DNA from 2 places in the Ferrovibrio terrae genome. Region 2 is predicted to be linked to the other one. Evidence: predicted binding sites of a transcription regulator. Region 2 holds the regulator's gene; the other holds the start of a gene.
The links. The regulator HrcA, encoded in region 2, represses chaperone genes, less so after heat shock. The targets are predictions, from matches to a motif close to GTTAGCACTCNCCNNNGGNGAGTGCTAAC.
Positions count from the first base shown of each region.

Region 1 (3,565 bases), 710 kb from region 2:
GTTCGTCTTCGGCGATGCGTTCGATCTCGGCCAGGCTTGTCGCGCCGTAGGAATGTCCGGCATGGGTCAGCACGCCGGCCAGTTCGACGCCGGGCTGAGAGAGCGCCCCGGAAAGTTTCTGGGCCAGCGGCAGCAGGATATCGGAGTCGGGCGCGATGCCGGCGCGGCCCAGGCCGCAGTCGATCTTGATCAGCGCGCGGAAGGTGACGCCGAGCCGCTGGCCGGCTTCGGCCGCGGCCTGCGCCACCGCCGGATGGTCGGTGATGAACTTGAGGTCGACGCCGCTTTTGATCAGTGCACCGACCTGGTCCAGCTTCTGCGGCGCCATCGGCACGGCGTAAGTGATGTCGCGGAAACCCGCCTTGGCGAAATACTCGGCCTCGGCGAGCGTCGACACCGTGATCGGACCGCTCTTGCCGACGGCGAGTTCGGCCACCATCACCGATTTCGCTGTCTTCAGGTGCGGACGCAGTGTGACGCCGAGTTGTTTCGCCCGCGCCTGCATGCGGGCCACATTGGCCAGCAGCCGGCTGCGGTCGAGGATCAGGACAGGCGTGGGCAGGTCGTTCAAAGTGCGGGTCATCGATTTGTCTTCTCTATTTGCGCGGTGCCAGCACGAGCTGGGTCTGCGTCACGATCGCGGCCAGCTTGCCGTCGGCGCGGGTGATCCGCGTCTGCCACACCATCGTGGTCTTGCCCCGGTGCAGCGGCGTGGTCTCGGCCTGCGCGGTCTCGCCGGCGGGAATGGCGGCGAAGAAGTTGGTCTTGCTCTCGATCGTGGTGGTGGAATGGCCCGGCGCCAGGTTGGCCACGGTGGCCACCGCGCCCAGTGTGTCGGCGAAAGCCATCACCGCGCCGCCATGCAGGATCGCCGGCACGGTGCACAGCTCGGCTCTGACCGGCAGTTCGGCGGTCACCTTCTCCGGCGTCACCGAGGTAATCTTCAGGCCCATCAGTTCGGCAAATGGCAGGGCAGAAAGCGATGGGGGCAGGTCCGTCATCGGATCCTCCAGATTTTCTTAATCAGGGCAGCAGCTTAGACGGAATCCCGGCCTCTCTGCGAGACGGGCCGGTGAAAAAATGTGGCGGAATCCGGGCAGCCCTCCCTTGACGGGGGCGGGCAGGCTGCTTAAGTGTCTGGCGCTCTCCGACCGAGAGTGCTAACAATCCGCGGGGCATGGCGATAAATCGCTGATTTCCAAGGGTTTTCAGATTTCCCAATGCGACAGAACAATCTAGGAGGATCGCATGAAGTTTCGTCCGCTGCATGATCGCGTGGTGGTTAAGCGCGTTGCAGAAGAAGAGCGCACCGCCGGTGGCATCATTATCCCCGACAGCGCCAAGGAAAAGCCGATGCAGGGCGAGATCGTCGCCGTCGGCGCCGGCGCCCGCGATGAAAACGGCAAGGTTCAGCCGCTCGATGTGAAGGCCGGCGACCGCGTGCTGTTCGGCAAGTGGTCGGGCACTGAAGTGAAGCTCGATGGCCAGGAGCTCCTGATCATGAAGGAGTCCGACATCATGGGCATCATCGAAGGCACGCCTTCGAAGAAGTCCAAGTAATCAGCGACTCTCACCAGTCCAGATAGTCTTTAAGGAGATACAGCTATGGCTGCTAAAGATGTCCGTTTCGGCGCTGATGCGCGCGGCAAGATGCTGCGCGGCGTCGATATCCTCGCCGATGCCGTCAAGGTTACCCTCGGTCCGAAGGGCCGCAACGTCGTGCTCGACAAGTCGTTCGGCGCCCCGCGCATCACCAAGGACGGTGTGACGGTCGCGAAGGAAATCGAGCTGGCCGACAAGTTCGAGAACATGGGCGCCCAGATGGTGCGCGAAGTGGCCTCGAAGGCGAACGACCAGGCCGGCGACGGCACCACCACCGCCACCGTGCTGGCCCAGGCCATCGTGCGCGAAGGCGGCAAGGCCGTTGCCGCCGGCATGAACCCGATGGATCTGAAGCGCGGCATCGACCTCGCCGTCGAGAAGATCGTCGAAGACCTGAAGAGCCGCTCGAAGAAGATCTCGGGCACCAAGGAAATCGCCCAGGTCGGCACCATCTCCGCCAACGGCGACACCGAAATTGGCAACATGATTGCCAAGGCGATGGAAAAGGTCGGCAACGAGGGCGTCATCACGGTGGAAGAGGCCAAGAGCCTCGAGACCGAGCTGGACGTCGTCGAAGGCATGCAGTTCGACCGCGGCTATCTCTCGCCGTATTTCATCACCAACGCAGAGAAGATGATCTGCGACATGGAAAACCCCTACATTCTTCTCCATGAGAAGAAGCTGTCGGGTCTCCAGGCCATGCTGCCGGTTCTCGAAGCCGTCGTGCAGACCGGCCGTCCGCTGCTGATCGTCGCCGAAGATGTCGAGGGCGAAGCCCTTGCCACGCTGGTGGTGAACAAGCTGCGCGGTGGCCTGAAGGTCGCCGCCGTCAAGGCGCCGGGCTTCGGCGATCGCCGCAAGGCCATGCTGGAAGACATCGCGATCCTGACCGGTGGTCAGCTGATCTCGGAAGATCTCGGCATCAAGCTGGAGAGCGTCACGCTCGCCATGCTCGGCACCGCCAAGAAGGTCACGATCGACAAGGAAAACACCACGATCGTTGCCGGCGCCGGCAAGAACAAGGACATCCAGGCTCGCGTGGGCCAGATCAAGGCGCAGATCGAGGAAACCACCTCGGACTACGACCGTGAGAAGCTGCAGGAGCGTCTGGCCAAGCTGGCCGGTGGCGTTGCCGTGATCAAGGTTGGCGGCGCCAGCGAGATCGAGGTGAAGGAGCGCAAGGATCGCGTTGATGACGCGCTGCATGCGACCCGCGCCGCGGTCGAAGAAGGCATCGTTCCGGGCGGCGGCACTGCGCTGCTGTACTCGGTGCGCGCCATCGACAAGGTCAAGGTCGACAATGCCGACCAGAAGCATGGCGTGGAAATCATCCGCCGCGCCCTGCAGGCTCCGGTCCGTCAGATCGCCGAGAATGCCGGCGTTGACGGCGCCGTGGTGGCCGGCAAGCTGCTGGAGTCGAAGGACACCAGCTGGGGCTTCAACGCCCAGACCGAAGAATACACCGACCTGGTCAAGGCCGGCGTGATCGACCCGACCAAGGTCGTGCGTGTGGCCCTGCAGGGCGCGGCTTCGGTCGCTGGCCTGCTGATCACCACCGAAGCCATGGTTGCCGATCGTCCGGAGCCCAAGGGTGCGGCCGGCGGCGGCGCCCCGGGCGGCATGGGTGGCATGGGCGGCATGGGTGGCATGGACTTCTAAGTCCACAGCCCATCAGTCCTGCACTGATACGAGAAGGCCCGGTGGAAACACCGGGCCTTTTTCGTTGTCGGCCCGTCCTCTACAGTCGCGCCATGACCCATCGCCACGAAGACATCCTCGCATTTCTCGAAGTGGTGAAGGCTGGCAGCTTCACTGCGGCCGGCGCGCGGCTGGCGGTGGCCAAATCGGTGATCAGCGACCGGGTGCGCAACCTGGAAAATGCGCTGGGTGTCGAGCTGCTGCGGCGCACGACGCGCAAGGTGACGCCGACCGAGCGCGGCCAGGAGTTCTTCGACCGGATGGC
Region 1 is NZ_CP041636.1:1,605,329-1,608,893, forward strand. It holds gene FNB15_RS07840 (alanine racemase) at 1-583, opposite strand, end outside; gene FNB15_RS07845 (PaaI family thioesterase) at 597-1,001, opposite strand; gene groES (co-chaperone GroES) at 1,249-1,560, shown strand; gene groL (chaperonin GroEL) at 1,606-3,261, shown strand; gene FNB15_RS07860 (LysR family transcriptional regulator) at 3,354-3,565, shown strand, end outside.
Region 1: a site for HrcA is predicted at 1,137-1,165, ahead of groES (co-chaperone GroES). Genes of this name have one in related genera too.

Region 2 (3,565 bases):
CGGCGCTGCTGCTGACCCCTTATCTGCTCTGGGTCAGCTTCGCGGCATATCTGACCTTTGCGATCTGGCAGCTGAATTAGCCGCGCCATCGCAACTGTGTGATCGCCGCTGGCCCGTTGCTGCGCTAGACTTCCCGCCACAAAAGCAGGAGGAAACAATGCGCAGCATGCTGATGCGGGCCGTGACGGTAGCCGCAGTTCTGACGGGGTCTGAAGCCATGGCACAGACCGCTCCCCTGAACGAGCTCGCACCGAAAGGCAGCGTCCGCGTCGCCATCGCGATCTCGCCGGCGCCCTCCGCGCTTTATGCTGTCAAAGATTCAAACGGGCAGTACCGGGGCGTGACGGTCGATCTGGGCCATGCGCTGGCCGCCAAACTCGGCAAGCCGGTGCAGTTCGTGGCCTATGCCTCCACTGGCGAAATCACGGCGGCCGGCGACAACGATGCCTGGGACGTCACCTTCATGCCGCATGACGCGGCCCGCGCGAAACTCGTCGATTTCGGCACGCCCTATCATCTGCTGCAGAGCACGCTGCTGGTGTCGGACAAGGTGAGCGCAAAGACGCTGGCCGAGGTCGACCGGCCCGATATCCGCATCGCCGGCGTGGAAGGCACCGCCACGGCGCGCGCGGCGGCGGCGCATTTCAAACAGGCGAAGATCACCCATGTGCGCGGCGTGGACGATGCGGTGGCGCTGGTGAAGGCCGGTAATGCCGAGGCCATCGGGCTGTCGCGGGAGTCGCTGCTCGGCCTGCGCGACAAGCTGCCGGGCTCGCGCGTGCTGGATGGCGGTTTCCTGAACTCCACCACCTCGGTGGCGGTGCCGCGCGGCAAGGCGGCGGCGCTCGCCTGGGTCAGCGCCTTTGTCGAGGAACAGAAGGCCAATGGCAGCATCCGCAGGTCGCTGGATGCCATGGGGCTGACCGCGTCGCAGGTCGCGCCGCCCGGCATGAAGCCGTAGCCTCATGCCGGGCAAAACAATCCTCTGGCCGGCATGAGCCGTAGCCTCATGCCGGGCAAAGCAATCCTCTGGCCGGCATGAAGCCGTAAGGAACACCTGCGGCATTGACTGGACCCCGCCACCTTCTTAAGTCTGGTGGCATGATCCAGGAAATGAGCCAGCGCAGCCGCGACATCCTGCGGCTAGTGGTCGAGACCTATATGACGACCGGCGAGCCGGTCGGGTCGCGCTTCATCTCCAAGAAGCTGGAACACCGGCTGTCGCCGGCGAGCATCCGCAACACCATGGCCGATCTGGAAGAGGCCGGACTGCTCTATGCGCCGCACACCTCGGCCGGCCGACTGCCGACCGAAAGCGGGTTGCGGCTGTTCGTCGATGGTCTGCTGCAGGTCGGCGACCTGACGCAGGACGAGCGCAGCTCGATCGAAGGCCGCTGCGCCGCCTCGGGCCGCGGCTTCCAGGACGTGCTGAAGGAAGCCACCGGCGTGCTGTCGGGCCTGTCGGGCCATGCCGGGCTGGTCGTCGCGCCGAAGGTGGATGCGCCGCTGCGCCATGTCGAATTCGTGCCGCTGTCGCCGGGCAAGGCGCTGGTGGTGATGGTGTCGGAATCCGGCCAGGTGGAAAACCGCATGCTCGACATGCCGGCCGGCCTGACCGACAGCGCGCTGGCCGAGGCCGGCGAGTTCCTGTCGCAGCGCCTCAAGGGCCGCACCATGGCGGTGGCGCGTACCGAGATCCTGCACGAGCTGCAGCAGCGCAAGGCCGAGCTCGATCAGCTTGCCGCGCGCGTGGTGGAAGCCGGCCTGGCCGTCTGGGGCGGCGCCGAAGCCAATCGCGGGACTCTTATTGTGCGTGGCAGCACCAACCTGCTGGACGACGTGGCGGCGATGGCCGACCTGGAACGCATCCGCAATCTGATGGAAGAGCTGGAGAATTCAGAGGAGATGCTGCGCCTGCTCGACCTGACCCAGGGCGGCGAGGGCGTGCGCATTTTCATCGGTTCGGAGAATACGCTGTTCCGCCGCGCCGGCTGTTCGTTGATCGTGGCGCCGCTGCAGAACCAGCATCAGGCCATCGTCGGCGCCATCGGCGTGATCGGGCCGACGCGCATGAATTATGCCCGCGTCGTACCGATGGTGGATTTCACCGCCCAAGTGGTTGGCAGGCTTATTGGCTAATTTCCGGGGAACTTAACCCTTCCCCCTTTCATTTCCGTGCTGCCGTCCGTATATGCAGGCCCGTAACAGACAGGGCGCGCAGAGAGACCCCGATGAGCCAGAACGACCGTATCGAACCGACCCTCAATACCGCACCCCTCAATCCGGGCACCGGGCAGCAATCCGGGCAGCAGTCCGGCCACCAGCCGTCGCATCCGGCCGCGCCCGCGCCGGACGCACCGCAGCTGACGCCGAAGCCCGACGCCGTGCCCGAGCAGCCGGCCGCCAACGATCCGCTCGCGAAAGCCCAGGCCGAGATCGCCGAACTGAAAGACCGCCTGCTGCGCACCGCCGCCGAGAGCGAGAACCTGCGCAAGCGCATGGAGCGCGAGAAGGAAGACGCGCTGAAATACGGCGCCGCCAAATTCTCGAAAGACGTGCTGACCGTGGCCGACAATCTGCGCCGCGCGATTGAGACCCTGCCGAAATCCGAGGCCGACGCCAGCGAGCCGGTGCGCAACCTGGTGATCGGCATCGAGGCGACCGAGCGCGAGCTGCTGTCGGTGTTCGAACGCCATGGCATCACGCGGATCGATCCGAAGGGCCAGCGTTTCGATCCCAACCAGCATCAGGCGATGTTCGAGGTGCAGGATCCGACCCAGCCCGCCGGCATGGTGGTGCAGGTGATCGCGGCCGGCTACATGCAGCATGGCCGCCTGCTGCGCGCCGCCATGGTCGGCGTGTCGAAGGGCGGTCCGGCGCCGGAAATCCAGCCCGGCCAGTCGATCAACACCAAGGCTTGATTCAGCCGGCGCGAGTTCGCCGCTAAATCTGCGCGAATTGTCGCTGGCGTCACTCGCCTCGACAATTCGCCGCAAACATCCGGCTTTGTCAAAAAACCGCAATCTGGTTCGCCGATAGTCGCCCCGCAGGCAGAGGCTGGGGATCGACCGTTGGACATGATGACTTCCGAGGCGCTCGAGACCATCGGCACCGTTGCCGTAGCCCTGCCGCCGGTCCACAGCAGCATGCGTTGCGAGGACGTCGATCTCCGCTTCCAGTCCGACCCCGATCTGGCAGCCCTGGCGGTGGTGCAGGATGCCCGCCCCGTCGGCCTGATCAACCGCTACGACCTGATCACCCAGCTTTCGCGCGACTATGGCCGCGCGCTGTATGCCAAGAAGCCGGTCTCGGCGCTGATGGACCGCGCGCCGCTCATTGTGGATGCCAGCATCAGCGTCGACCGACTGGAAAGCCTGATCGCCGACGAACACCAGAGTGCATTGCTGCGCGGCTTCATCGTCACCCGCAACAGCCGCTATTACGGCGTCGGCACCGCTTTGTCGCTGCTGCAGCTCGGCATGGCGCGCAGCGAACGGCGCAACCGCGCGCTGGACCGCGCCCGCCAGCAGGCCGAGGAAGCCTCACTCAGCAAGACGCGATTCCT
Region 2 is NZ_CP041636.1:2,314,291-2,317,855, reverse strand. It holds gene FNB15_RS11270 (TspO/MBR family protein) at 1-80, shown strand, start outside; gene FNB15_RS11265 (transporter substrate-binding domain-containing protein) at 158-961, shown strand; gene hrcA (heat-inducible transcriptional repressor HrcA) at 1,102-2,139, shown strand; gene grpE (nucleotide exchange factor GrpE) at 2,232-2,921, shown strand; gene FNB15_RS11250 (sensor histidine kinase) at 3,078-3,565, shown strand, end outside.